DNA from 4 places in the Yersinia entomophaga genome. Region 1 is predicted to be linked to each of the others. Evidence: predicted binding sites of a transcription regulator. Region 1 holds the regulator's gene; each other region holds the start of a gene.

Region 1 (7,724 bases):
GTGATAAACAGCATAATGGTCAGCGTGGTACCTTGTGGAAGCTGAAGTTGCAGCAGACCGGCTGCAATAACCAGCCCGACCAACGTTCCCAAGGCTCTGTGCTGAATTCTTACCCGCGTCGCGTTATAACCGTTTTGGGTGACCAACATCACGGTCAATAAAATCCAGTAGGGTTTAGGCAGATTAAATGCCATTCCCAAACTGCTGCCGACGGCTAGCGTAACGGCCAGACGGCCGGCATTACGCAGCGCGACGGATTTAAACGAAAGATAACTGGCGAGCGCTGGCCAGAACGGCAACCGGTGTTGGTCCGACATTAAATCTCGCCGATAGAGCGGCCGTTGGTTACGCAGCAAGCGCGCGATGCGACGGAAATGATAATAACAAAACTGGCCAACCGGATTATCCGGGTGCTGTCCGGCGATTTTTTCCAGCGCTGCCAGCTCGTTGGTCATGGTAAAACGCTGTAATTCATGGCGGTGATACAGAAGATTATCAGCGACGACCCGCAAACGATGAGCAATGACCTGCGCATTCCGCCGGATGACCGCTTCTGCATGGCTTTGTTCCACCAGTTTTTGCACTTCTTCCGGTTGGTGCAGACTGACAGTAATGTGCTCCTGCAAATCCAGCGCCACCTGAAACATTAATCGTAGCCGCTTTTGCTCCCTTTTATGAGTATGAGGAAGCATATTAAGTTGCTGATAAAGCTGGGTTATTAAATCCATTACGCCCTGCTGGCGTTGTAGCAACGGCGGCAATGCGGTTTCCGGATCGATATGTTGAGTCAGCAAACTGTATTTGGCTTCTAAATAATCGGCTAACTGGCGATATAGCTGGCTCAGGGTTTCTCGCATCGGCTGTTCTTTCCACAGGCGGAACCACAGGCCGGTAAATAGCCCGTACCAGGCGGTGCCAACGATGAAAAGTAGCGGAGTGTGCCAAATTGGGAAGCGGCCAATCATGCTTAGTGTGAATATCGCAGCGACTAGCGCAGCGGGCAATAAACGGGCGTGCAGGGGGCTGATGGCTCCGTTAACGCCTAAAATGAGAGTCAGGCCAAACATAATCAGGGGGAGGGGAATATGCCACAGCAGGAATTGTTGAATCAGAAAACTGCTGAGGGCGAATAAAGTTCCGCCAACGACTAAGCGTTTGGTGAAGTGCTTATGGGGGGTATCTAGGCCAGCGATATTGCAGCAGGCAGGGACTAAGGAAAATAACAGGCCAAGCTGCAAATTACCGAGCAACAAACCGATAGCCACAGGCAAACACAGCACCAGCGTTTGCCGTAATGCATAGTTTACTTCAGGGTGGTAAATCAGCCGACGCCACATCAGGTCAATATCCGTCGTCCATATGCAGACAAAGAAAAAACCGGTGCCATGTTAAGCACAGGGAACCGGTTTTTTTAGGTAATTAACGGGTGCCGTAAACGACAATCGTTTTACCATGCGCAGAGATCAGGTTTTGATCTTCGAGCATTTTCAGGATTCGACCGACGGTTTCGCGGGAGCAGCCAACAATCTGGCCAATTTCCTGGCGAGTAATCTTAATCTGCATCCCATCTGGGTGTGTCATTGCATCAGGCTGTTTTGCCAGATTAAGCAGCGTTTGCGCGATACGCCCGGTCACATCAAGGAAAGCAAGGTTGCCCACTTTCTCGGATGTAATTTGCAGGCGATTCGCCATCTGCGAAGACAGACGCATCAAGATATCTGGATTAACCTGAATCAGCTGACGGAATTTTTTGTAAGAAATTTCAGCCACTTCACAGGCGGTTTTTGCACGAACCCAAGCACTACGTTCTTGGCCTTCTTCAAATAATCCAAGCTCACCGATGAAATCCCCCTGGTTTAAATAGGAGAGAATCATTTCTTTACCTTCTTCATCTTTGATCAGAACCGCAACGGAACCTTTCACGATGTAGTAAAGCGTTTCGGCTTTTTCACCCTGGTGAATCAGCGTACTCTTCGATGGATACTTGTGAATATGGCAATGAGACAGGAACCATTCGAGAGTTGGGTCTGTTTGTGGCTTGCCGAGAACCATTCGCTGTTATCCTCTGTTGTTATCGCTGCCTAACTTAACAGGGCTCAGAGTTCCCTGTACGGCGTGTTTATAAAATACACTTTCTATTAGCATATTAATTTGCTCAACTACCGAAAGGTATAGCCAATATACATCTCAGATAGAGACCCTTCACTGAGTCTTGATCTCTACCCTTTTTATTCTAAGAAACATCTCTTCGGCTCTGTTTGTAGCACAGGATGAGGCCAGTGTCTTGTGTTGTATCGCTTCAGCATGATGAGGGTCTGGTTACATTGCCACTTTATGAATGAAAGAGTAGTCTGATTCGGAAAAGCTAATAGGGAGTGACGGGTATGCAGGCACGAGTAAAATGGGTTGAAGGTCTGACTTTTTTGGGTGAATCCGCCTCTGGTCATCAGGTTTTAATGGATGGTAACGCCGGAGATAAAGCCCCAAGCCCGATGGAAATGTTGCTGATGGCGGCCGGTGGCTGTAGCGCTATCGATGTGGTGTCCATTTTGCAAAAAGGGCGCAACGATGTGCACGACTGCGAAGTAAAATTGACCTCCGAGCGTCGGGAGGAAGCCCCTCGCCTGTTTACCTTGATTAACCTGCATTTTGTCGTCAGTGGTAAAGATTTGACCGAAAAAGCCGTCGAGCGAGCCGTTGAGCTTTCCGCGGAGAAATACTGCTCGGTAGCCCTGATGTTGGGTAAGGCTGCCAAAATCACCCACAGTTTTGAAATTCGCTCTCTAACCTGACCATATTTATCAACGCCCGGTTTATTCGCTCCGGGCGTTGTATTTATAGGATTCATATACGTACAGAATTGCTTGTATCACTGCCTGTTTATCCGGAAACTGCTACTCAAAGACTCAAAGACTCAAAGACTCAAAGACTCAAAGACTCAAAGACTCAAAGACTCAAAGACTCAAAGACTCAAAGACTCAAAGACTCAAAGACTCAAAGACTCAAAGACTCAAAGACTCAAAGACTCAAAGACTCAAAGACTCAAAGACTCAAAGACTCAAAGACTCAAACATCTTAAATCGTTAAATCCCCCGCTGTTCCCTTACTCACCGCGATTCATATTTCGCAGTCAATCGCCGCGGTTCAATTTTTTGATTTTCTATCAGGCTGTTATCGTATTTATTCCTATACATTTTTAAGATAAACGCCGTCGTTTTCCAGGCGCCTGATCGTTAGATAGTCATTGCGAATGGTTTCTGCGTCAGAATGAACCAGATAAATAGCACCTGGCTGGCTGAAAACATCCTGAGTGACCCCAATAGCATCACCTTCTTCTACATAAAAATCAGCCAGTGAAAAAGACGGTAAAGTAAGAAGTTCGGATAAAAAATCCTGCTGATGGAAGATACCTTTATGTCTATTAATCAGGCCGATATTGTAAGAGTAATTTTGTAGCTGGTATGACGGATGGCATTCGGTAAATGACAGAAACTGCGTCGGTGCGGTGATTGCCATAACCGTGGCACAAATTTGCCCCAATCCGGTGGTACGCGCCGATATGGTAGGACGCAGAATTCCGTCCGTTCTGGCGGCCACCTCGACTAATTTAGGCCCCGACGTTGTTAACATCACTTCTGCATGGCTAGGGCCATTGCGAATTCCTAATGACTCAATTACCTGGCGAGTGTAACTAACCAGCGCCTGATAATGCTCGAAGGATGCATCCAGAATTTCATCGATATCATAAAGAATCCGCCCTGAAGCAAGACGAAGTTTGGTGTAACGGACAACTTCAGTTACCAGCGGTCTGCCCATCAGTGAAACCATATTCACCACGTATTCCGCGCCTTCGAGATATTCCTGAATTAACACCTGCTGATTAACCGCATTTAATTTGCTGTAGCTACCCATTATTTGAACAAATGCGTCTTCAGCCTCTGCCTGAGAATGGCAAATGAATACGCCTTCAGAGCCTGCGCTGGCCAACGACTTTAGTACGACGGGGTAGCCGTGATGAGATTTAATCCAACGTTCGGCGGCTGGCCATTCGCTGGCGGTGGTTTGTCGTGCGGCAGCTAAACCGGCATGGGTAATGGTTTCAATCATGGCATATTTGTTTCTGCGGGCTTCGCTATGGTTATAGTCATTGGCAAAAGGCAAACCAAAGCGATGATTGAGTTCGTCGCAGAGCAAAAGGCCACTTTCAGCTCCGGCAATGATGTAATCGGGGGCGAATAGCGCAACATCCTGGTTGGTATCGGATAAGTTTTGATGGGTGAGTAGCGACGAATAGATCGAATAATCAAACCCATAATAGTAGTAATCATGTAAATCAGCGCTAGACGAAATGTGTAATAGCAAGCAACCCGCATCAAATAGTTCCTTCGCCAGAAATTTTCCGGAAGAAAAACCATCAACAATGACGACTTTAATCATGTTTAACTCCATGTTATCGAATGGTCTTTAATTTATAAACGGACATAAACAGCAACATTGCCAGTATGAACCTTAATGAAAAAATACTCCTTGATGAAATCAGAATACGTTCGTCGAGGTACGACAATAACAATGTGAAAATAGGTAGTGTTAATAAATTTAGCGACACCTGAATACCTGTTAAATAGAACATGGTTATCTGAATAAGATAAAAAACAAAAATATATTCTACGATAATAAGCCTAGAAATAGGTGCTGCGTGATATTTATCTATCAGTAATAAATTTCTATTGTTGCTTAAATAAATAGCGGCGATTAGTCATGTAATGATATTCCTTAGCGTTAGGCGCTCATGGGTGTGCCAGCCATATAGAAACACCTTCTTTGATACTGTGATGTATAGAACTGTACCAATAGCACAGAGAATCATGTTGGGAATACCGATAAAACGCTGAGCCGGAGAGGGGGTTGCTAACCCACTGCTTCCGATAACTAAATTGAAAAGCATAATAAAACGGTAATTAGAGCTAGGGGCAAGATTGCGTACTCAATTTTCGCAATTGAGCCATTATCTTTTAGCCCGTGGGAAAGAAGATAATATTGTTTTCCAATTCATTTATTGCATGAATGAATATTCTATCTGTATGGCTGCCAGTCGGGTTGCTATATTCACATGTGGAAAATACGCAGCTTCCATTTCTTCTTAATCTATCGGTCTCTATAAGTGCAGTACGGCCAATATCCGCTATTTCCATTTATACACTCCTTAAGTTTTTCCAGCATGGCTTATTGGGTATGAAACAGTAATGGGCGAATAAAAACTAGCACTGTTTTATTTTAAATAAAAGTGATTAATTTGTTGATGTATTTAATTATGATTTTGTTTATTATTTTTATATGGATTATTCACTGATAAGAGTCGACTATCAAATGATAGCCGTCTTCATTTATTAGAGGTTACGTATTGATTGGCTCTGCCGGAATCAGCCGATTTTCTTTCCTTCTAATAATTGTTGTACCAAAGGCGCCATGATTAATTCCATTGCCAGCCCCATTTTTCCGCCGGGAACAACCAATGTATTGATATTTGAAATGAATGAACCTTGCAGCATCGCCAAAAGGTAAGGGAAATCAATTTGATCCAGCCCGCGGAAATGGATCACCACAAAACTTTCATCCAAAGACGGAATAGCTTTGGCTGCAAAAGGATTGGATGTATCTACAGTTGGCACCCGCTGGAAGTTGATATGAGTTCGGGAAAACTGAGGTGTGATGTAATTAATATAATCATCCATCGAACGCACCACGGAATCCATCACTGCTTCTCGTGAATGGCCACGCTCACCGGTATCCCGAACCAGTTTCTGTATCCACTCAAGGTTCACTATTGGGACAACGCCAACCAACAGATCGACATGTTTAGCTACATCATGGTGTTCGGTCACTACGCCGCCGTGTAAACCTTCGTAGAATAAAACGTCGGTGGGTTCTGGCAGTGGCTCCCAAGGAGTGAAAGTTCCAGGCACCTGATGGTAGGGAACGGCTTCGTCGTAAGTATGCAGATACTTGCGTGAGCGTCCTCGGCCGTGCTCGCCGTATTCAGACACGCTTTGCTCCAGTAAACCGAAATCATTCGCCTCAGGCCCAAAATAGCTAATGTGGCGGCCAAGATCCCGCGCTTTGCGGATCGCTGCATCCATTTCCGGGCGTGTGTAGCGGTGGAAACTGTCCCCTTCGATTTGGGCTGCTCGTATGTTTAGTTGTTGAAATATCTTACGAAAAGCCAGGCTGGTCGTTGTGGTTCCTGCACCGCTTGAGCCTGTTACTGCAATCACCGGATGTTTGGCTGACATAGGGGTTCTGCTCCGTAGGGTACTGAGTTATTGTTATATTTTTCAAAGGATTATTATGATTTATCTGCCAGTAATGAGCTGGGGATAATGGCCGAAGAAAAATAGCTGATAGTTACTTTTAGGGCAAAGCGGCGGTTTTGTCATCTTGTTTCACTGTGGTATCGCGTTGGACACCACGGTGAAATAACAGAGTGAGTGACGGATTATTCTTGCTCTTCTGAGCCGGCACGAAATAGCGCTTTAGGCATAATATTGATTGTTTCATGCAGTTCCGACCACACCAATACGGCTTCGCCGCTGACTAACTGGCGGCGTACGTCGGCCACTTTTTGTTCCAACGATCGTTCCTGTTCGCCATAGTCGGTTCCTTCGCGTAGCACGAAAGCTTCGATCAAATTTTCCAGCGTAGCGCTGTCTATTTGTTGCCATGGAATAATCATTTTTGCTCCAGATAAGGGGATAGCCAGGCCGGAATACGCTGTTCCAGCCACATTTTCGGTTGTTTTATAGAGCCGCCGACAAAACCAACGTGACCCCCGTGTTCCGTCAACTGATATTCAATATTCGACGGTAATGCCGTTTGAACGGGAATAACGTCTGGCGTCATAAAAGGATCGTCTTTAGCGTGAATAATCAGCAGCGGTGTACGGATCTGCGGTAATAGGGGTAGGGCGCTACAGCGGCGATAATAATCCAGCGCATCGGTAAAACCGTGTATTCGTGCGGTGATGACGTCATCAAAATCGCGTATCCGGCGTAAGTTTTTTAGCTGGGATAAATCCAGCGGTAGGCTGCCGGGATAGCTTAATAATTTACGTGTCGCGTTAAGTTTGAGTTGATCGAGCAAATAACGTTGATAGACCCGTGAGAATCCCTGTTCCAGACGGTAGGCACAAGGTTCCAGCATGAGTGGAGCGGAAACCACGACCGCAGCTTCCAATAGGCTATTTTCCCCCTGTTGCGCCAAATAGCAGGCTAGCATATTGCCGCCTAGAGAGACGCCGACGGCAGCGGTTGGTACCTGACCATAGCTGTCCCTCAGCCACTGTAGGAAAAAACGGGCATCTTCCGTTTCGCCGGAATGATAAATGCGGGATTTACGATTAGGTTCTCCACTACAGCCGCGAAAATGCATGACTACGCTGAGCCAGCCCTGTTCTCGACAGGCATGCAGCAGGCCGTGAGCATAAGGGCTGTAGAAGCTGCCTTCCAGACCGTGGAACAGTACGACTCTGGGTTTTTCTCTGGCGAGGTCTGGATCTTCGCTCCAGGCGAGATCGACAAAATCTCCATCGGGCAGGTTTAGGCGCTGCCAAAACGGCTGGAGACGTATTCGACGCCGGATCAGGCGGGGTAACAGAGTCTGTAAATGTGGGTTACTGGCACCGGCTAGCGGGCGAAAGATCTCATACATAAGATGAATTTAAATCATGC
Region 2 (7,724 bases), 1.6 Mb from region 1:
TCATACCGGTATTGCGTTAATTCTGACCAAGCATATGAGTCTATTCAATAATTAAACTTTCAATGAGGATACCAGAGAGCCTTTTCTTTTAGCATGATCTTTTCGCAACAAAACAAGTTCAAGCATTGCATAGGGTTCAAGAGACTTTTCTATAATGCTCTCTTCATCGATAAGTTCATCAAAAGAAGAAGGACTATTTAAGGATCTAAATTCTTTTAAGATGGCTTGATATTGCTCTGATAAACCATAATGTTGCGTTAGTTCTATGAATAAATCCCGATAATATATTGGCCTGTTAATCGGATATGAATCTATGATTTCGGCGAGAGTACTTAAAACAAGAATGTGAAACGTCTGAAAAGGCCATAGTTGCTCATGTTTTCGATTCATTTTCAGGTGCCGTGGGAAAGAGGGGCCTTTCTTGTCTAATGCTGGTGTAAAAAGATGTCTCTTAATCATCCATTCTTTCCAAAACGAATAGTTAGCCTTGAAGAATGTGTCGTAACCGTTTGAGTATTCAGAAGCTAACATTTCGACCTTTTCTTTTATATGGCGTAGTTTGTCGATGTTAATTAATTCTAGTATATATTGGTTCCTTCTTTTCTGAATGCTTGCCTCCACAGAAGGATGTTTCAACCATGAGCAATGAATAACATTAGACGCATCGTCAAAGTAATTACATATCGCATATTTCCCAGCGGGGGTTCGCAATTCAGGAATGCAACTTGAGTATGAATAACCAACTCTGATCGTTCTACCTCCAGTAAATATATCGAGGACGACACATTCATCAGACTCAAATGTCAGCGAGACTTTTTGACATGTAACGGTGCGGGCAGTAAATACCTCTCTATTTATGTTATGCGTCTTACCATTGTGTTCGACTACTATGTCTTGGCATATGCCGGGGAGATACAGCGTTTTATCCTCCATAGAACGTTTAATGAGTTCGTGTACTTTAGATTCTCTTTCAGCTTTGGCCTGTTGCTTTTCTTGTTCAATCTTTTCCAGGTGCTTGAGTTTATTTTTCTCAAGGGCTGAGTGGTAGATCCATTTGTAGTCTACGCGGTTAACTTTTAGTAGAGCGATCCATTCGTCAATGCTCCTGTTTTCATTCGGTGGAAAACGGTACTCAATCGAATCAATCTGGTGGTCGATGTAATATTGTCTCTTCTCTTCCTCACATTCATGAGTGACCCAGACTTCAATTGCTACACCACCAATGCCTGTCTCTAGGTACACATCTGCCCAGTATTTCCCGAGTTTGTACTCAAGGGTTGATTTACTGACATCTGTAGTAAATTCAGGAACAAATATATCAGTATCATCAAGAGTTAACGAATTTTGGGGAAGGGTAAACTTGGATATCGATAAGAAGTGTTGCTGCATCCCGATGTGCAGCTGTGTCATTTGACAGTCTCGGCTTTCTTCTTTGGTTGTGTGAGAGAAATGGTGGCTTATTACCCTACCGTTGTTCTTTGCTACCAGAGCGTCCCCACAGTTCTTACAGATGCATTCACACCGTTTGCCGTTAGGAACGGCATCAACGTGAACAATTTTGTTTGTATCTTTATGGAGGGCATACTCAAAAAGCATTTATTCTTTTAGCATCCTTTCTCAGATATATCGTTGATTTATCATCATTTGTTCTATTCTTGATTGGAAGGCATCTTTTCCAACTTATCGGTTTATTCTTGCATCATTACCCTGCTTTCATCAAGGTAATGTAAAGATCTCGTATAACCGAGCGCTGGCTGATGTGTAAGTATCCCGCTTAAACGGCCCATTCACTTTTAGAGATCTTCCGACATACTGATGATGTCACCTGAGGAGATCCTTATGCGCAAGATCCGATTTACCGAGCACCAGATCATCGCCGTACTGAAGTCCGTCGAAGCGGGTAGGACCGTCAAAGATGTGTGCCGCGAGGCTGCTATTTCCGAAGCCAGCTATTACAATTGGAAGGCGAAATATGGCGGGATGGAAGCCGCTGATATCAAAAAAATCAAAGATCTAGAAGACGAGAATCGCCGTCTGAAGCAGATGTTTGCCGACCTGAGTCTGGAATGCCGTGCGCTGAAAGACGTCATCGAAAAAAAGCTTTAAAACCAGCGATAAAGCGTGAGCTCGTCAACTATCTGACCACGCAGTTTACGATGAGCATACGCCAGGCATGCAGGACGTTATCGCTGAGCAGGACGGTGTTTCGTTATCAACCGAATACACGACGTGATGAACCGGTGATCCAGAGGCTGACTGAGCGGCTGAACGCTATCCCCGCTATGGATTTAAGAAGCTTTTTCAGGTGCTTCGCAGGCAGGGATACGCCTGGAACCACAAGCGCATACACCGGATTTACTGTCTGCTAAAACTGAATTTTCGTCGTAAAGGGAAACAACGCCTGCCGGTGCGTAATCCGGCGCCGCTGGCCACGCCGGAAGCCCTCAACCAAAGCTGGTCGATTGATTTTATGCACGACGCGCTGACATGTGGCCGACGTTTTCGGACCTTCAACGTCGTGGATGATTTTAACCGCGAGGCTCTGGCTATCGAAATTGACCTGAATATTCCGGCGCAGCGCATTGTGCGGGTGCTGGACAGAATAGCGGCAAACCGTGGCTATCCGCTGAAGATGCGGATGGATAACGGGCCGGAATTGATATCACTGACGCTGGCACAATGGGCTGAAGACCATGGCGTGATGCTGGAATTTATCAAGCCCGGCAAACCAACACAGAACGCGTTTATCGAACGGTTTAACCGAACGTACCGGACCGAAATACTGGATTTTTATCTGTTCAGAACACTGAATGAAGCACGGGAAATAACGGAGCGCTGGCTGAATGAATACAACAGTGAGCGGCCTCATGAATCCCTGAATAATCTGATGCCGGAAGAAAATCGGCTGATGGCTGAGAAACCGGAAATCTCAAAAAGTGTGTGGAACTAAAGCTGGGATACTTACATCGCGAGCTTCGGCAAGTTTGACCGTCGGGTACTCACCCAGCGCAAACATGCTGGATTTACCGTTGAGTTTAAACCGATAGCGCCATGCCTTTTTGCCATTGGGTTTCACTTCGAGGTAGAGACCATTGAAATGATTGAGCCGATAGAGTTTTTCTTTCGGCTTGGCTGTGCGGCATTGTGTATCAGTGAGCATAGCGAGTCTTTGTCTAGTTCTTATACCGCGATTGTACTCATCCCTATAATCATTTTTCACTGCATTGTCATGAGGTTATGTGAGACGCCATGAAAAGAAAAATCCACGCAATTGCGTGGATTTTATGATGTTTGTCTGTCTTCATGCGATACATTGATATCCCAAGAGACAACAAAATTAACTTAGACGTTAAACAAGAAGTTCATGACATCGCCATCTTTAACGATATAGTCCTTACCTTCTGAACGCATTTTGCCGGCTTCTTTCGCGCCTTGCTCACCTTTGTAGGTGATGAAGTCTTCAAAAGCGATGGTCTGAGCGCGGATAAAGCCTTTCTCGAAATCGGTATGGATTTTACCTGCGGCCTGCGGAGCCGTTGCACCGACAGGGATGGTCCATGCACGAACTTCTTTTACGCCTGCGGTGAAGTAAGTTTGCAGGTTCAGCAGTTCGTAACCGGCACGGATAACGCGGTTCAGACCCGGTTCTTCGATACCTAACTCGGCCATGAATTCAGCGCGATCTTCGTCTTCCATCTCGGCAATATCAGATTCAACGGCCGCACATACGGCAACCACTACGGAACCTTCAGCCGCGGCAATTGCGCGCACTTGATCCAGATACGGGTTATTTTCGAAGCCATCTTCATCAACGTTGGCGATATACATCGTTGGTTTCAATGTCAGGAAGCTTAAGTAGCGGATTGCTGCTTTGTCTTCAGCAGTCAGAGTCTTCAATGCACGCAACATACCGGCATTTTCGAGGTGTGGCAGACATTTTTCCAACGCTTCCAGCTCAGCTTTAGCGTCTTTATCGCCGCCTTTGGCTTTTTTCTGTACGCGATGAATGGCACGCTCACAGGTGTCCAAATCGGACAGCGCCAATTCGGTATTGATGGTCTCAATATCGTCAGCCGGATCGACTTTACCTGCAACGTGGATGATGTTGTCGTTTTCGAAACAACGTACTACGTGGCCAATCGCCTCAGTTTCGCGAATGTTGGTCAGGAACTGGTTGCCCAGGCCTTCGCCTTTGGATGCGCCCTTTACCAGACCGGCAATATCGACGAATTCCATCGTGGTTGGCAGAATACGCTGCGGTTTAACGATTTCAGCTAATTGGTCCAGACGCGGGTCCGGCATGGGTACCACACCCGTGTTAGGTTCAATGGTACAGAAGGGGAAATTCGCTGCTTCGATACCCGCTTGTGTCAACGCGTTGAACAGGGTGGATTTACCAACGTTTGGCAGACCAACGATACCGCATTTGAATCCCATGTTTATATCACCTTAAATAACTTAAAAATCAGCCAATTAGGTTTAACCAGCCGATGTAATCAAAATTTATTCCGCCATTATACACATAATGATGATTTATCTCGATCCTACTGTTTGACGCAGTGATTTTAACTGCGGTTTAGCCTCTGTATTTTACCGGTCTATCTTTATCTGGGATCCCGAGAGTCGGTCATAATTTGTTGTTCTTGCATATAATCTTGGTTTGTTGAATTTATCGCTTTCGGTGAGAGTGAGAAGTAAACAAGGGAACGCCGAATAAAAATCTACAGCATTACCGGTTTGCTGCCGATAACCAGTGATTACACCTGATGCCAACTATGGCGTCTTACTGTTCTGATAGGGTATTAAATATGGTGATGAGCGGCTTTAAATGGTTGTTGCTGATCTTATTTGGCTCTTTGCTGGGCATCACTATCACGCATTATTTAACCAGAGTGGACACTGAGCGTCCTTTAACCTGGTTAGAGCAAATCGATAATTACGGAAAATTAGTCGAGCGTCGCTCCGATAAAAGCATTAAATATATCGGAGTGAAAAAGGTGATGACTTCGCCAGAAATGGACAGCTATTTAATGCGTTTTAGCGCATTAACCGATCGCTATGAAACTAACGGTAATAAAGTCGCTAATCAGAAAAAATCGGATGAGTGGGATAAGTTTTTCTGTACTGATGGATTAAAGAATATTATCGGCCAGTATAAGAATCGTCGGGTCAAAGTGATGGTGCCAGGTGCGGTTTACAGCAAGACCGGAGCCCGTGGCAGCGCGACGGCCTGCTATATTAATTAGCTAATTATTTGTTTAACATGTTTTTGAGTGAGAGTTTTCTTAGTTTTTTGTGCAGTACGATATAATTTTCGCAACATTGAATGATTTCTTCATATTTTTCTTCATCGATCGTGTTTTCTGCTGAAATGGCTCTTCGGCTGGACATTCGGCATTTATAACACGCGGATTTTAATTTATCTTTTAACTCATTAAATTCGGCGCTGGTTTTATATTCCCCCCAAAAATCGAGTGAAATACAGGCCAGCCGTATGGCTTTATTAAATTCACCCACTTTCTTCGATTGATAATCAAAGTTCTTTATGCTGCGGTTTTCGCAAACTCTTTTTAACGCTCTGATACTTCTGACTGTATCGTAAGTCAGTTTCAAAAACTGCTCGACTAGCAGAGCAGTTTGCTCCGTTTTTTTATTATCAAACCATTTTATCGCGACTACGGCCGCAGTGATTGCCATAATGGCACTGGAAATCGCAATGACGATATCTGAAATTGAACCCCATTCCATAGTCTCAATCCTAATAAATTAAAGTGTATTGGCGTTTTTTATAATAATTATCCTTGCCCTCGGTGATGAATATGAGGGCAAGGGGAATATTATGCGTTGGCTTTAAATGAATGCAGGCGATTCATAGCCTTGGTCACGTCTTCTTTTAATAAAACCTCGGTACAACGAATAGCTTCATCGATGGCATCATCAATTAACGTTTGTTCGCTCGCCGGTGGTTTCCCTAAGACAAATCCGGTCACTTTACTTTTATCTCCCGGGTGACCAATACCGATGCGCAAGCGGTAAAAATTGGGATTATTACCTAATTTGCTTTGAATATCTTTTAAACCGTTATGGCCCCCGTTACCGCCGCCCAGCTTTAATTTAGCCACGCCGGGCGGAATATCCAGTTCATCGTGCGCAACTAAAATTTCTTCCGGTAAAATACGATAGAAGCTGGCCATGGCAGAAACCGCTTTGCCGCTGAGATTCATAAAGGTAGAGGGAACAAGCAGTCGAACGTCCTGACCGGCCAGATTTAAACGGGCAGTGTAGCCGTAGAATTTACTCTCTTCTTTCAGAGATTGATTATTACGCTCAGCCAGTAAATCTACGTACCAGGCACCGGCGTTATGGCGGGTTTGGGCATATTCAGCGCCTGGATTTGCCAGGCCAACGATCAATTTAATGCTGCTCACTTCGTTATTCGCTATTACTCAGAGATGAAAGAACCCTAGTTTACCCGTCGCCGCGTAGAATCACAAAAATAAGGGGGAGAATAAAGGTAAAACTAGCGGATAAGGTAAATACTAACCATGGTTAATTATTCAACAATTAGGCCAAATAATCGCTTAATGTAAAGATTTATAGAAATATCTTTGCCAGATGTGATCGTCTCCGCAATACCCTTATGCTTTCCCTGACTATACTAAGTCATTAAGTACAGGTGAACAATTCAATAGGAAGAGTTGTTTAAAGGAAGTGAATGCAGGAGGTGGCATATGAAACGCAAAACCGCAACAACGTTAGGTAACGCGCTGATGGGGCTGGGTCTGGTCACTATGGTTGTTGGGGTAGGTTACTCTATCCTGACCGAAGTTTCTCAACTTGGTTTACCGCAGTTCTTCTCCCACGGTGCGGTCATGAGCATTTTTGTGGGGGCCTTGCTCTGGCTGGTCGGGGCGAGAATCGGTGGCCGGGAAGAGGTGGCGGATCGCTATTGGTGGGTTAAGCATTTCGATAAACGCTGCCGCCGTAATGAGCGACACTCATAATATTGACGTATTTATCGTCAGTGAAGTGTGATGCCAGAAAATGTTACCGAAAATGCAGCTGAATAATTCAAACTGAGGGTAGGGAATTAAATGACAGCCCAAGAGTAGAAAGCCCGTTGTTGCTTGCGCTTCAACGGGTTTTTCTTTTTCTGCGTTTAACCGCAAATCACTGTCAGTGCGGCGATAAGTCAGATACAACCTATGCCAGACTTGCAGCGCCTAAGCGCTGCAGAGAGTGATTAATGCTCAAACATCGCAGAGATGGACTCTTCGTTGCTGATACGGCGGATGGCTTCAGCCAGCATACCGGACAGCGTCAGAGTACGAACGTTTTTCAACGCTTTGATTTCCGCAGACAGCGGAATGGTGTCGCAAACAATCACTTCATCAATAACTGAATTTCTGATGTTTTCCACTGCGTTACCAGAGAAGATCGGGTGTGTCGCGTAAGCAAATACGCGTTTGGCACCACGTTCTTTTAAGGCTTCAGCAGCTTTACACAACGTGCCACCGGTATCGATCATATCGTCAACCAGCACACAGTCACGGCCAGCAACGTCGCCGATGATATGCATCACCTGGGAAACGTTAGCACGCGGACGGCGTTTGTCGATAATGGCCATATCGGTGTCATTCAGCAGTTTAGCAATAGCTCGTGCACGAACAACACCGCCGATATCTGGTGAAACAACGATTGGGTTTTCCAGATTCTGCTGCAAC
Region 3 (7,724 bases), 930 kb from region 1:
CCGTTTAACCTTACTGAAAGATATCTTACCGGTGTATCAGCAAGTTTTGGCCGAGCTGGCTAAACGTGGCATCGAGTGGGTACAAATCGACGAGCCGGCGCTGGTACTGGAGCTGCCTAAAGAATGGCGGGATGCTTACCAACCGGCTTACCAGTCGCTACAAGGGCAGGTTAAACTATTACTAACCACCTATTTCGATAGCATCGGCCACAATCTGGATACTATTCGCGCTCTGCCGGTTCAGGGGCTGCATGTAGACGTAGTGGCTGGTAAAGACGATATCGCTACGCTGAATGAGAAACTACCCAAAGATTGGCTGCTGTCGCTCGGTGTGATTAATGGTCGTAATGTGTGGCGTGCCGATCTGAGCACATGGTTCGAACGTTTGCAGCCGTTGGTCGGCAGTCGTCAACTATGGCTGGGGACTTCTTGTTCGTTATTACATAGCCCAATCGATCTCAGTGAAGAAACCCGTTTGGATGCAGAAGTGAAAAACTGGTTTGCTTTTGCGCTGCAAAAATGTGCAGAATTGTCTCTGTTAACCAAAGCGCTGAATGCGCCAGACGAAGAAAAACTAGTAAAATTAGCGAATTACAGCGCTCCAATTCGCGCTCGTCAGTCCTCTCGTCGGGTTCATAATCCACACGTGGAACAACGTCTGGCGGCTATAACGCCGAAAGACAGCGAGCGCCAAAACCCGTACCCACAGCGTGCCGAAGCGCAGCGTAAACGCTTTAATTTACCGGCCTGGCCGACCACCACCATAGGGTCTTTCCCGCAAACCACTGAAATTCGTGGCTTGCGTCTGGACTTCAAACAAGGTCGCCTGGATGGCAAAAATTATCGCACCGGTATCAGCGAGCATATCAAACAGGCGATTGCCGAGCAGGAGCGGCTGGGGCTGGATGTGTTGGTTCACGGTGAAGCTGAACGCAACGACATGGTTGAATACTTTGGTGAACATTTGGATGGCTTCGTCTTTACGCAAAACGGTTGGGTACAGAGCTACGGTTCCCGCTGTGTAAAACCGCCGGTCATTATCGGTGATATCAGCCGCCCAGAAGCGATTACCGTTGAATGGGCCCAATATGCGCAATCCCTGACTGACAAGCCGGTGAAAGGCATGTTAACCGGGCCGGTCACTATCCTATGCTGGTCATTCCCGCGGGAGGATGTGAGCCGTGAAACCATCGCCAAGCAAATTGCGTTGGCGCTGCGTGATGAAGTGGAAGATTTGGAAAAAGCCGGTATCGGTATTATCCAGATTGATGAACCCGCGCTGCGTGAAGGTTTACCCCTGCGTCGGGCTGAATGGCAGGCCTATCTGGACTGGGCAGTGGATGCATTCAAGCTGAATGCCGCCGTGGCGCAGGATGATACTCAAATCCATACCCATATGTGTTACTGCGAGTTCAACGACATCATGGATTCTATCGCTGCGTTGGATGCGGATGTGATTACCATCGAAACCTCCCGCTCAGATATGGAACTGCTTGAGTCATTTGAAGACTTTGACTATCCAAATGAGATTGGACCCGGCGTTTATGATATTCACTCGCCGAACGTGCCTAGCGTGGAATGGATTGAAGCCTTGCTACGTAAAGCGGCCCAGCGAATCCCGGCTGAACGCCTGTGGGTTAACCCGGATTGTGGCCTGAAAACTCGTGGTTGGCCAGAAACCCGTCAGTCACTGGCCAACATGGTCTTGGCGGCCCAGCGGCTGCGTGAAGAGCAAGCCTGATTATTTATCACTGAATCAAAGGCGCAGTGGCGGCCTTGCTGTTGATGGCAAGCCTATGCAGTTACCCCGAAGCTGGTGGGGCGACTGCACCGAGAGGGGGGCCGACGGCTCACGCTGTTCCGACCCATTCGGCACATGTCTCCGCTTCTCAACTTTGTTAGCGCCCTTTTTTATAGCTGATAGGTACTGACGGTGAAACCGCTATTGGAGAATAGAAGTATCAAATTGATGCGTGCAGAATTTTGTGCGACTGATAGATAAAAACCTCCCCCTATCTTGCTGCTGGGGGAGGTTTATGCCGAAGTGGGAATGTTGGTGAAAGATATGGATTGAAACGTTTAAGAGGCATCATCGACCGGTTTATGGGCATTGACGCCGTGGCGAGCAAACCAGTCCAACATTCGCTGCCAGGCATCCTGAGCGGCTTCCGCATTGTAGTTAGGCCGATAATCGGCGTTAAAGGCGTGGCCCGCTTCCGGGTAAACAATAATTTCAGCGTCGGCATTGGCGGCACGTAGTGCATGACGCATGGTTTCTATCTGATCTTGTGAAATTCCTGAATCCTGCCCGCCGTACAGGCCCAGTACTGGAGCGGAAAGGTTGATCGCAATATCAACGGGATGTTTCGGGCTATTAAGGCTTTTATCCCCAATAAGTTTCCCATACCAGGCTACTGCCGTTTTCAACTGAGGATTATGCGCCGCATAAAGCCAGGCGATACGCCCTCCCCAGCAAAAACCGGTTATCGCTAACTTACTGATATCCCCACCGTGGCGGGAGGCCCAGTTAACCGTATGATCCAAATCCACTAATACTTGTCGGTCGGGGATCTTATTGACCAACTGGCTGACTAACGGCCTCATATCATTGTATTCGCTGGCATCACCTTGGCGGAAATACAGCTCGGGAGCGATGGCCAAATAGCCCTGTTTCGCTAAGCGGCGGCAAATATCCCGAATGTGTTCATGCACGCCGAAGATTTCATGCACTACAATCACCACCGGGCAAGGGCCATTATGTTGTGCCGGTTTAGCGAGATAAGCTGGCAGCAAATCACCCTGCGACGGGATTGTAGTATCACCGGCCTGAATGCCTTTTTTATCGGTATGAATAACGGAGGAGGCCAACGGATTAACGGCCGGCGTGAACTTTCCGGCTGTTTGCCTGAGAGTAATGAGTGGGTCAGTCTTCATAATGGTCTCCCTGAAGTTAGCGAATGAGTTTTCCGGATTTAACTATAGGTAATATTTGCAATTAATGGCGGAAAGGCGATGTCGTAACGGATTAAATGTGTGCTCGAACGGTGAAAAGGTGAGCTGACACACACTCTGTTTTCGGCCGTTGAGTGAATCTGGATGCTGTTACTCTTATTTAGGGCTTTTAAAGCACAAAAAATAACCTGAACGGTGTTATTTTGTGATTTTTGTCACACTTTATTTGTTCTTATACATTCTATTTCTTCTATCAAAGTGACTGCTATCACGAAATAATTCGGTGATATTGAGTAAAGTAGTTCTTTGTTCCTCCCTACAATATTTCTCATGAAAGAGGAGTCTCACATGTCTAAATCCGATGTTTTCCACCTTGGCCTCACGAAGGACGATCTGAAAGGGGCTACTTTGGCCATCGTTCCGGGTGATCCACAACGTGTTGAGAAAATTGCAAAATTAATGGATAACCCAGTACATCTGGCTTCTCATCGTGAATTTACCTCATGGCGTGCAGAATTGGACGGTAAGGCAGTTATCGTTTGTTCAACCGGTATCGGCGGCCCGTCAACCTCTATCGCCGTGGAAGAATTGGCTCAGTTGGGCGTACGTACCTTCCTGCGCATCGGCACTACCGGTGCTATTCAGCCTAACATCAACGTCGGTGACGTTCTGGTAACCACAGGCGCAGTGCGTTTGGACGGTGCCAGTCTGCATTTCGCACCGATGGAGTTCCCTGCGGTTGCTGATTTCGCTTGTACTACCGCCTTGGTTGAAGCGGCTAAATCCATTGGCGCGACCACGCATATTGGTGTCACCGCCTCGTCCGATACTTTCTATCCGGGTCAGGAACGTTACGATACTTTCTCTGGTCGCGTAGTGAGCCGTTTCCGTGGCTCGATGGAAGAATGGCAGGCTATGGGCGTGATGAACTATGAGATGGAATCCGCTACGCTGTTGACTATGTGCGCCAGCCAAGGCCTGCGCGCCGGTATGGTTGCCGGTGTTATCGTAAACCGTACCCAGCAAGAAATTCCTAACGCAGAGACTATGCAAAAAACCGAAAGTCATGCGGTAAAAATCGTGGTTGAAGCAGCTCGTCGCTTGTTGTAATCGCGTGTCGGGCTGCCTCTGGTGGCCCGTTCTTTCCTTCCACTGATAATCTGGTAAGGTTTTACCTCTTATAATGGACGATATAATAAGAGGATATTATGACTACCCCTTTTACACAGCATCCCTCACTGGTTCCGCTTGATGGCGGTATTAACTTCCGTGATTTTGGCGGTTACCTGGCAGCCGATGGCCGCAGAGTTAAGCGAGGATTACTGTTTCGCTCCGGTTCATTAGATCGGTTGAGTGAAAAAGACCGTACTTTTCTGCATAAGCGTGCCGTTGGCCATATACTGGATTACCGTGATGCCGATGAAGTTCAGGCTAAACCCGATATCCTTTGGCAAGGAGCCACATACCATCATTTCCCCGCGAACCCTCTCAGTACCGACGTCAACGCCAATCTGGATAAGCTCAGTAACGAAACGCTAGCCGAGTTTGATGCTCGTTCATTTATGCTGGAGCTTTATCGCCGCTTGCCTTTTAACAACTCGGCTTACCGACAGTTAGTTCATTTATTGCGTAATTCTGAAGGTACTGGCGTAGTGCAGCACTGTGCCGTAGGAAAAGACCGCACTGGCGTTGGTTCCGGGTTGGTATTGTTTGCGCTGGGAGCCGATGAAGCAACGGTTCTGGAGGATTACTTGCTAACTGAAACGACGCTCGCGCCGTTCCGCGAATTAATGTTGAGCGAACTGGCTAAAAAGCTTCACGATAATGCGTTGAATCAGTTCGCTTACGTGCTTTCAGCCAGAGAAGAATTCCTTCATACCGCATTAACCAGCATTAATGACCGCTATGGTAATCGTGATAACTGGTTACTGCAGGAGTTCGGTCTGGGTCGTGCTGAAAGAGAGCAACTTCAGTCGTATTATCTTGAGTAACTCTTAAATATAAAACTCATTTTTTGTGATTAATATCATATTGTTGGCGGCGGTACCGTCGTCAGCTTTTTGCTTCTTTCGTATATCTTCAATTTTCCGATCGCCACTTAGCGGCGTTTTGTGACCGCTTAATCATGCTGGCGACCGCTTAATCAGATCCTCAGCGCTTCTCTTATAGGCCAGGCGTATGTTAACGCCTGATAAATTCCCTGGAGAGAATAATCATGCAACATGCGATTACCTTTGTTATCGCCACAGTATGTATTCTGACGATCTGCTACCGCTTATACGGTATCTTTTTTGTTCGGAAAGTACTGCAGGTCGATGATACTGAAATTACACCTTCCCACACCTTCGAAGATGGTAAAGATTACGTTCCTACTAAAAAATGGGTCAACTTTGGCAGCCACTTTGCGGCTATCGCAGCAGCGGGGCCCTTGGTTGGCCCCGTGCTGGCGGCGCAATACGGTTACTTACCGGGTTTCCTGTGGCTGTTAATCGGCTGTGTCATCGGTGGCGCTGTCCACGATACCGTCGTGCTGTTTGCCTCGATGAAACATCAGGGTAAATCTCTTTCTGAAGTCGCAAAATCCGAACTGGGGCCGATTGCCGGCTGGTGTACCGGTTTGGCTATGTTGTTCATCATCACAATCACTATGGCCGGTTTATCTATGGTTGTGGTGCATGCGTTGGAGCGCAACCCTTGGGGGGCTTTCGCGGTATTCATGACCATTCCTATCGCCATTTGCGTAGGTTTGTGGGAGCGAATGACCGGCAGCATGAGAGGCGCTTCCTACGTGGGTATTGCCGCGATTATGGTCTGTGTTTTCGTGGGCCCTTATATCGAAGGAACCTGGCTGGGTGAATGGCTGACGTTGAAAGCCAATACCGTCAGTATCATTCTGCCTTTGTATGCCTTCTTCGCGACCGCTTTGCCGGTGTGGATGCTGTTAACTCCGCGCGGTTATCTGTCTAGCTTTATGAAGATTGGTGTATTTGGCGCGTTGATAATCGGCGTTGTTTTCATTAACCCGGAAATTCAGTTCCCTGCCGTTACTCAGTTTATCCACGGCGGTGGCCCGGTTCTGGCTGGCCCGGTCTGGCCGTTTATTTCTATTACCATTGCCTGTGGCGCAATCTCTGGTTTCCACGCATTTATCGGTTCTGGCACCACGCCGAAACAGATTGATAAGTGGAGCGATATTTTACCGGTAGGTTTTGGCGCTATGCTGGCCGAGTGTATGGTTGGCGTCATGGCGCTGATCGCTGCAACTTCATTGCATCCCGCTGATTATTTTGCAATTAACTCCTCTGCGGAAGCTTGGGGCGCGTTGGGCATGGATGTGGTTAACCTACCAACGCTAAGCCAGGAGATCGGTCTGGATCTCTACGGTCGTACCGGTGGCGCAGTTACTCTTGCCGTAGGTATGACAGATATCTTTATCCGCGTGCCATGGTTCAGCAGTCTGGCGGCCTACTTCTTCCAGTTTGTTGTCATGTTTGAAGCCGTATTTATCCTGACCGCCGTAGACTCCGGTACCCGCGTTGCACGCTATCTGCTGCAAGATTTCCTCGGCGATATCTGGGCACCACTGAAACGTACGGATTGGCTACCGGGTACTCTGGCTTGTAGCGTTATCGCCTGTGCGCTGTGGGGCTATTTACTGAACTCTGGTGATATCAACTCCGTTTGGGCGCTGTTCGGCGTATCAAACCAGTTAATGGCATCCGTTGGCTTGATTATTGGTGCAACCATTATCCTGCGTTTGGCTACCAAACGTATCTATATGCTGACCTGTATTATCCCGCTGGCTTACCTGTTTGTTACCGTAAATTATGCCGGTTATTGGATGATCAGACATGTGTACTTTAACTCTGCGGCTTCGGGCTACAACCTGTTTAACGGCATCATATCCATCATTATGATGACGCTAGGCGTAATCATCCTCATCGCCGCTTTGAGAAAATGGCGTGAGCTTTGGACTCGTCGTTCCGCCGAGATGTCTAAGCGCTCCGTCACGGCAAATGCCTGACATATTTAATTCTGTACGTTAACCTGTTTAAACGGCTGGCATTTACCGGCCGTTTATTTTTTGTTGAGTTAGAGCTGCCGTGAATTGGTTATGCTGTTGGCTCGTAATCTCATCAATAACAGGAAGATGCATGTGACCCTCAATGACGTCATAACCTACATAACGGATTTTGTCCGTGAACATGAAATCTGGGCTGCACCTATCGTCTTTTTCCTTGCCTTTGGTGAGTCGCTGGCTTTTTTGTCATTGTTATTGCCTGCGACCGTTATCTTATTGGGGCTAGGGGCGCTCATCGGTGAAAGCGGAATTCCCTTCTGGCCGATCTGGGCTGCGGCTGCGGCCGGTGCTTTCTTCGGTGACTGGCTCTCCTATTGGATTGGTTTCCATTATCAGGATCGCGTGGCAACCATGTGGCCACTTTCGCGAAATCCTCAATTACTGGTACGTGGTCACGCGTTTTTTGAGCGCTGGGGCGTATTTGGTGCCTTTATCGGGCGCTTCTTCGGCCCGCTGCGCGCCATCGTTCCTTTGGTTGCTGGCATATGCGCCATGCCTCAACGTTATTTCCAGTTTGCCAATATTACTTCGGCGTTGATTTGGGCCTTTGGCATCCTCGCGCCCGGTGCTTTCGGAATTAAATGGCTTACTCATTGGATGGGTTGACCTCCCTACAGGTTGTATTCGGTTCCACTTTGTTTTAGCCGATTTACCGGTGGCGAGAATACCGAATTTTGCATGGAGTTATAGT
Region 4 (7,724 bases), 1.9 Mb from region 1:
TCCACCGGCAGCATTGCTGGGCCAGCGCTAAAATTGTAAACCTGTGTCATTTCCCCTCACCGCTTTCACTGAGATAATCATCGTTTTAACCCATACATCGGTTTTATCATTCGCATTCAACGGCTGCAACGCTTATTCATCCAGAAGGTCGAAAGCGTCCCGGCGTTTTATAGCGGTTCGCCCGCCTATTGGCATTTCATGCAGAATTATTCGCTGAAAGTTAATGACTATGCGACTCACTACGCGATAGATAACTCAATTTGAGCTTGAATGACGTCAGGTGCGCGTTAGCGGCGGGTTTTGGTGCGAAAAAGGATTCGGGGTAAAAAGGGGCAGCGAGCCGCCCCCGAATTAATAAAATGAACGACTTAGTAAGTCAGGAACATTTTTTGAATTTCCTGCGGATTTTTGGTCTGCGTTAAGGCTAATTGCAGCAATACGCGAGCTTTTTGCGGATTCAACAGGCCAGAAGCCACAAAACCGTACTTGGTATCGTCAACTTCAGCATCCTGCGTGGTAGAACCGGTTGGTACGCGAGAAGAACGCACCACGGCGACGCCATTGTGTGCCGCAGTTGCCAGAGTGTCGAAGACGCTGTGGTACATGTTGCCATTACCCACACCGGCGCTGACGATGCCCTGATAACCATCGGCGATAAAGGCTTTGGCTGGAAGATCGGACGCGTTTGCATAGCTATAAACGATGCCAACTTTCGGCAAGGTCGTCAGTTTGGTGACGTCAAACGGAGTTTGTTTGTGTTCGCTTGCGTGCAGATAATTCACTTTACCGTCATGGATCAAGCCGACGGTACCGGTGTTTGGTGACTGGAAGGTCTGTACTGAAGTGGTGCTGGTCTTGGTCACATCGCGGCCATCCAATACCACATCGTTCATTGCCACCAAGACGCCGCGCTTGGCTGACTGCGGATCACTGGCAACAACCACTGCATTATAAAGATTCAGTGGGCCATCAGCGCCCATTGCTGTAGCTGGGCGCATTGCGCCAACCACAACCACAGGTTTATCGCATTTTACCGTCAAATCGAGGAAGTAAGCCGTTTCTTCCAGAGTATCGGTACCGTGAGTAATCACAAAACCATCGGTTTTTGCACAGTCTGCATTGATTCTCTTAGCCAGTTTCAACCAGACATCGTCATTCATGTCTTGGGAACCGATATTGACCAATTGCTCGCCGTGTACGTTGGCAATGTTTTTGATTTCCGGAACTGCATTAACCAAGGCATCCACACCAATTTTCCCCGCGGTGTAGTTGGATTTGGTGGCTGAATCGCCGCCGCCAGCAATGGTGCCGCCGGTCGCTAACAGCGTAATATTCGGCATAGCCAAGGCCGAACCACTAATCCCTGCCAAAATCCCTGCCAAAACGGTTAATTTTAAAGACTTCATCTTGCCAACTCCCTTTTTTATAAATGAATGAATTATCCGGTAAATCCACACAAATACTGTGACATATATTGTGCTTTAGGAATACATGGAGCTATCGGCCAAAACCCCGTATGATTGCGCGTTTTTAGTACGGTCAAAAAGTGAAAAACATGACGCAAACTTTTATCCCCGGCAAAGACGCTGCGCTGGAAGACTCCATTTCCCGTTTTCAGCAAAAACTGAGCGATCTCGGTTTTAATATTGAAGAAGCTTCCTGGCTCAATCCGGTTCCTCATGTTTGGTCAGTGCATATCCGCGATCGCGACTGTCCGCTGTGTTTTACCAACGGCAAAGGCGCGAGCAAAAAGGCCGCACTGGCCTCCGCTCTGGGTGAATATTTTGAGCGTTTATCAACTAACTATTTCTTCGCTGATTTTTATTTGGGTAAAGAAATCGCCAACGGTGAGTTCGTTCATTATCCCAATGAGAAGTGGTTCCCTATTCCGGCTGATGGCTCCCTGCCACAAGGCATTCTCGATGCCCGGCTGCACGCTTTTTATGACCCAGACAAAGAGCTAAATGCCAATGATCTGGTGGACTTACAGTCAGGTAACGTTGAGCGCGGAATCTGTTCCCTGCCCTTTACCCGTCAATCTGACCTGGAGACAGTATATATTCCTATGAATATCATAGGAAATCTTTATGTGTCTAATGGTATGTCTGCTGGTAATACCGCCAATGAAGCACGTGTCCAAGGTTTGTCAGAAGTTTTCGAACGCTATGTGAAAAACCGCATTATTGCGGAATCCATCAGCCTGCCCGAAATCCCGCAAGAGGTGCTGAACCGCTACCCTGGCGTAGTTGAAGCCATTGCAAAACTGGAAGAGGAAGGTTTCCCAATCCTTTCTTATGACGCCTCTTTGGGCGGCGCTTACCCGGTTATTTGCGTCGTCTTATTCAACCCTTCTAACGGAACTTGTTTTGCTTCATTCGGCGCGCATCCTGACTTCGGCGTAGCGCTGGAGCGCACCGTGACCGAATTGTTGCAAGGCCGCAGCCTGAAAGATTTGGATGTTTTCACCGCTCCAACCTTCGATGACGAAGAAGTGGCCGAACACACCAATCTGGAAACTCACTTTATCGATTCCAGCGGTTTAATTAGCTGGGATATGTTCAAGCAGGACGCAGACTATCCGTTCGTTGACTGGAATTTCAGCGGCACAACCGAAGAAGAATTCGCTACGCTGATGGCGATCTTCAAACAGGAAGATGCTGAAGTTTACATTGCAGATTATGAGCATTTGGGCGTTTACGCCTGCCGTATTCTGGTACCGGGTATGTCCGACATCTATCCGGCAGAAGATTTGCTGATGGCCAATAACACTATGGGCGTACATCTGCGTGACACTCTGCTGGCGTTGCCAGGCACCGAGTGGAAGCCAGAGCAGTATCTGCAATTGATCGAACAGCTGGACGACGAAGGTCTGGATGATTTTGCCCGCGTTCGTGAACTGCTGGGCATCGCCTCTGGGAAAGACAACGGCTGGTATACCCTGCGCGTTGGCGAGCTGAAATCCATGCTGGCGCTAGCCGGTGGTGATTTGGAGCAAGCGTTGATTTGGGTTGAGTGGACGCAGGATTTCAACGCCTCCGTATTTACTCCTGAACAGGCTAACTATTACCGTTGCCTGCAAACCTTGCTGCTGCTGACTCAAGAGCCGGATCGCGATCCTGCCCAATATCATGGCGCATTCATGAAAATGTACGGTCAAGATGCTGTGGATGCCGCTTCTGCCGCCCTTTGTGGCGAAGTTCGCTTCCACGGGCTGTTTAGCATCGATCCTGATTTGAAAGCATTACCGGCACATCAGGCGCTGTTGGGAGCCTATGAGAAGTTGCAAGCGGCCAAGCGTCGTTACTGGGCAAAAAACTAATAGCTTTGTTCCAGTTCTGAAAACTGCTATCTCATCAAGCGACGGCGAATCCTATGGGTTCGCCGTTTTTTTACCCTACATTTATCTATCCTCATTTTTATCGCTGTATGTTCTATAAGCGCCGAGTTATATAAAGCACCGAGTTATATAAACTGTGCGCTTAATAAATAGACATCTCAGCGCCTGAATTATTATTTATGCAGAAATTCCCATCGCCAGAATTATTTTTTCATCAAAAAACAGTTATTATTTTTGGGAGAAAATGGCACTTTTAGACAAATAATTCCGCCTAAAGCTCGCATTCTTATGGGCAGGTAAATAAATAGTTAATTTTTAATAGCGTGGTTGAAGGCGATAATCTACAAATTACGCTATTTATTAACCTTTTCTTCATCGAATTGAACGTTTAATCAAAATTTTTTGTAAATCTTAAAATATTTTTTCTCTTTAAATATCAATGAAATAACATGATTAACCATTGAGATTGCAGGTGTTTATGGCTGATTAAAGTGGCCCAATATGATCCACGTCAATTTTCACGCTATACTGCTTTGCTAGTATCTCGTTGTGCTTTATTAACCCTAAAGAGAGAGTTAGTGTGAAAGCTGACAACCCCTTCGATGCATTACTACCTGCGGCCATGGCGAAAGTAGCCGAAGATGCCGGTGTCTACAAAGCCACCAAGCATCCGATGAAAACTTTCTATCTGGCAATTACTGCGGGCGTGTTTATCTCAATCGCTTTTGTATTTTACATTACAGCTACTACTGGCACCGCGGGCGTTCCTTTCGGCTTTGCGAAATTAGTTGGCGGTATCTGCTTCTCACTGGGTTTGATGTTAGTCGTGGTATGCGGCGGCGACCTCTTTACTTCCACCGTATTAACCACCGTAGCGAAAGCCAGCGGCCGGATTACCTGGCGTCAGTTGGGGACTAACTGGGTGAATGTTTACGTTGGAAACCTGGCCGGAGCGCTGTTTTTTGTCGCCCTGATCTGGTTTGCCGGTCAATACATGGTTGCCAACGGCCAATGGGGCTTGAATGTGCTGCAAACCGCAGATCACAAATTGCACCATACTTTTATTCAAGCAGTATGTTTGGGCATTTTAGCTAACCTGATGGTGTGCTTAGCGGTATGGATGAGTTACTCCGGCCGTACCATTATGGACAAAATGTTCGCGATGATTCTGCCAGTCGGTATGTTTGTCGCCAGCGGCTTTGAACATAGCATCGCCAACATGTTTATGATTCCTATGGGCATAGTGATTAAAAACTTCGCTTCGCCTGAGTTCTGGCAAGCCATAGGAGCAACACCTGAGCAATTTGCTAATCTGACCGTAAGTAACTTTGTTATCGACAACCTCATTCCTGTTACCATCGGTAACATCATTGGTGGCGGGTTATTGGTAGGGTTAACTTATTGGGTAATTTATCTGCGCGGTGACCAGCAACATTAAAGTGTGGCCGCTACGTCTGGTTTTCGAAGAAATTCACATTAAAAGGTAGATGCATTATGACCGAACTTAATGAAAAATTGGCCAACGCATGGCAAGGTTTTACCGAGGGTGACTGGCAGAACGAAGTAAACGTTCGTGACTTCATCCAGAAGAACTACACCCCATATGAAGGTGACGAATCCTTCCTGGCCGGCTCTACCAAAGCAACCGATGAGCTGTGGGCCAAGGTCATGGAAGGCATCAAACTGGAAAACCGCACTCATGCGCCAGTTGACTTCGATACCGACGTAGCATCAACCATCATCTCCCACGACGCTGGTTACATTAGCAAAGATTTGGAAACCATCGTTGGTTTGCAGACTGAAGCACCATTGAAACGCGCCCTGATTCCATTCGGCGGCATCAAAATGGTTGAAAACTCCTGCAAAGTTTACGGTCGTGAGCTGGATCCACAGCTGAAAAAAGTGTTCACCGAATACCGCAAAACCCATAACCAGGGCGTATTCGATGTTTACACCAAAGACATCCTGAACTGCCGTAAATCCGGTATCCTGACCGGTCTGCCGGATGCTTATGGTCGTGGTCGTATCATCGGTGACTATCGTCGCGTAGCCGTTTACGGTATCGACTTCCTGATGAAAGACAAACTGGCTCAGTTCAATTCATTACAGTCACGTCTGGAAAACGGCGAAGATCTGGAAATGACCATCCAACTGCGCGAAGAAATTGCTGAACAGCATCGTGCACTGGGTCAAATCAAAGAAATGGCAGCTAAATACGGCTGCGATATTTCTCGTCCTGCGACTAACGCCCGTGAAGCGGTACAGTGGACTTACTTCGGCTACCTGGCCGCGGTGAAATCCCAGAACGGTGCAGCGATGTCCTTCGGCCGCGTGTCTACTTTCCTGGACGTGTACATTGAACGCGACATGAAAGCCGGCAAACTGACCGAAATCGAAGCGCAAGAGTTGATTGACCATCTGGTGATGAAACTGCGTATGGTTCGCTTCCTGCGTACCCCTGAATACGATGAGCTGTTCTCCGGTGACCCAATCTGGGCAACTGAGTCTCTGGCTGGTATGGGCGTTGACGGTCGTACTCTGGTAACTAAAACCAGCTTCCGCTTCCTGAATACCCTGTACACCATGGGGCCATCTCCAGAGCCGAACATGACCATTCTGTGGTCTGAGAAACTGCCGTTGAACTTCAAGAAGTTCGCAGCGAAAGTTTCTATCGACACCTCATCTGTACAGTATGAAAACGATGATTTGATGCGTCCTGACTTCAACAACGATGACTATGCCATTGCATGTTGCGTCAGCCCAATGATCGTCGGTAAACAAATGCAGTTCTTCGGCGCTCGTGCCAACCTGGCGAAAACCATGTTGTACGCAATCAACGGCGGCGTTGACGAAAAACTGAAAATTCAGGTAGGCCCGAAAGAAGCGCCAATGATGGACGAAGTGCTGGACTATGACAAAGTCATGGAACGCATGGACCACTTCATGGATTGGCTGGCTAAACAATACGTGACTTCGCTGAACATCATTCACTACATGCATGACAAGTACAGCTACGAAGCTGCGCTGATGGCTCTGCATGACCGTGATGTATATCGCACCATGGCTTGCGGTATCGCAGGTCTGTCCGTTGCTGCTGACTCCCTGTCTGCTATCAAATACGCGAAAGTAACGACTATTCGTGATGAAGATGGTCTGGCAGTCGACTTCAACATCGAAGGCGAATATCCACAGTTCGGTAACAACGATTCTCGCGTTGATGACATCGCCTGTGACCTGGTTGAGCGCTTCATGAAGAAAATTCAGAAGCTGCGTACCTACCGTAACGCGGTACCAACTCAGTCAGTTCTGACCATTACCTCTAACGTGGTTTATGGTAAGAAAACCGGTAACACCCCAGACGGTCGTCGCGCGGGTGCCCCATTCGGTCCAGGTGCTAACCCAATGCACGGTCGTGACCAGAAAGGTGCTGTTGCCTCTCTGACTTCCGTTGCCAAACTGCCGTTTGCCTATGCGAAAGATGGTATTTCTTATACCTTCTCCATCGTACCAAACGCTTTGGGTAAAGATGACGAAGTGCGTAAAGCTAACTTAGCGGGTCTGATGGACGGTTACTTCCATCACGAAGCGTCCATCGAAGGTGGTCAACACCTGAACGTGAACGTGATGAACCGTGAAATGCTGTTAGACGCGATGGAAAATCCGGAAAAATATCCGCAGCTGACCATCCGTGTATCGGGTTACGCAGTACGCTTCAACGCGCTGACCAAAGAACAGCAACAGGATGTTATTACTCGTACTTTCACTCAGTCGATTTAATAACCCGATACGCAAAGAATTTGGAGTGACGGACAGGTAGCAAGAAAACAAAGCCCGATGAACTGACTTAAGTCGCTGATTTAGGCTCGTGTATCCGCTAACAACCCTGTTGCTTCAAGTCCGAAGGGTATAAACTTAAAGGCTCCACGACTGTGGGGCCTTTACTTATCAAGCACAGCTATTTTCACCAACCACCGCACGATGTACTTGCCAGAAAAGTCTGTTTTGCCAGCCATCTACCCTGAGTGGGTGCCCGGCAAAACAGTTTTATCCGACCTAGCGTCGGCAGCAGGAGTGCCAGCTCAGACGTTGTGATCGCCCGAATCACCGAGCTAACAAGGGCATCCCCTTCCTCCTGCCCTGCCGCCGTTATGTTGATTTCGACTGCTATTGAACGGTCAATTTGGAGAACCCCCTGCAATGTCTGTACTTGGTCGCATTCACTCATTTGAATCCTGTGGCACCGTTGATGGTCCCGGCATCCGCTTTATCGTTTTCTTTCAAGGCTGTTTGATGCGTTGCCTGTACTGTCACAACCGCGACACTTGGGATACCCACGGCGGTAAGGAAGTGACGGTTGAAGAGCTGGTCAAAGAAGCCGTGACCTACC

The links. The regulator CRP, encoded in region 1, controls carbon source genes, mostly activating them, when cyclic AMP is high. The targets are predictions, from matches to a motif close to ATGTGANNNNNNTCACAT.
Region 2: a site for CRP is predicted at 6,616-6,633, ahead of pth (aminoacyl-tRNA hydrolase). Genes of this name have one in related genera too.
Region 3: a site for CRP is predicted at 3,156-3,173, ahead of udp (uridine phosphorylase). Genes of this name have one in related genera too.
Region 4: a site for CRP is predicted at 3,837-3,854, ahead of focA (formate transporter FocA). Genes of this name have one in related genera too.

Annotation. Positions count from the first base shown of each region.
Region 1 covers NZ_CP010029.1:2,491,721-2,499,444, reverse strand. Annotated here, with positions in the region: gene PL78_RS11515 (YccS/YhfK family putative transporter) at 1-1,337, opposite strand, end outside; gene crp (cAMP-activated global transcriptional regulator CRP) at 1,420-2,052, opposite strand; gene PL78_RS11505 (OsmC family protein) at 2,385-2,792, shown strand; gene PL78_RS11500 (ATP-grasp domain-containing protein) at 3,187-4,437, opposite strand; gene PL78_RS11495 (phosphoribulokinase) at 5,421-6,290, opposite strand; gene PL78_RS11490 (YheU family protein) at 6,494-6,730, opposite strand; gene PL78_RS11485 (hydrolase) at 6,727-7,704, opposite strand.
Region 2 covers NZ_CP010029.1:935,324-943,047, forward strand. Annotated here, with positions in the region: gene PL78_RS04225 (hypothetical protein) at 52-1,410, opposite strand; partial or broken gene PL78_RS04235 (IS3 family transposase) at 1,840-2,950, shown strand; partial or broken gene PL78_RS19475 (Arm DNA-binding domain-containing protein) at 2,966-3,160, opposite strand; gene ychF (redox-regulated ATPase YchF) at 3,343-4,437, opposite strand; gene PL78_RS04245 (hypothetical protein) at 4,776-5,246, shown strand; gene PL78_RS04250 (hypothetical protein) at 5,251-5,748, opposite strand; gene pth (aminoacyl-tRNA hydrolase) at 5,838-6,428, opposite strand; gene ychH (stress-induced protein YchH) at 6,732-7,004, shown strand; gene prs (ribose-phosphate diphosphokinase) at 7,244-7,724, opposite strand, start outside.
Region 3 covers NZ_CP010029.1:1,563,427-1,571,150, reverse strand. Annotated here, with positions in the region: gene metE (5-methyltetrahydropteroyltriglutamate--homocysteine S-methyltransferase) at 1-1,741, shown strand, start outside; gene PL78_RS07135 (dienelactone hydrolase family protein) at 2,080-2,934, opposite strand; gene udp (uridine phosphorylase) at 3,301-4,062, shown strand; gene PL78_RS07125 (tyrosine-protein phosphatase) at 4,161-4,943, shown strand; gene PL78_RS07120 (carbon starvation CstA family protein) at 5,168-6,976, shown strand; gene PL78_RS07115 (DedA family protein) at 7,109-7,639, shown strand.
Region 4 covers NZ_CP010029.1:550,586-558,309, reverse strand. Annotated here, with positions in the region: gene serC (3-phosphoserine/phosphohydroxythreonine transaminase) at 1-50, opposite strand, end outside; gene ansB (L-asparaginase 2) at 369-1,406, opposite strand; gene ycaO (30S ribosomal protein S12 methylthiotransferase accessory factor YcaO) at 1,556-3,319, shown strand; gene focA (formate transporter FocA) at 3,918-4,775, shown strand; gene pflB (formate C-acetyltransferase) at 4,832-7,114, shown strand; gene pflA (pyruvate formate lyase 1-activating protein) at 7,535-7,724, shown strand, end outside.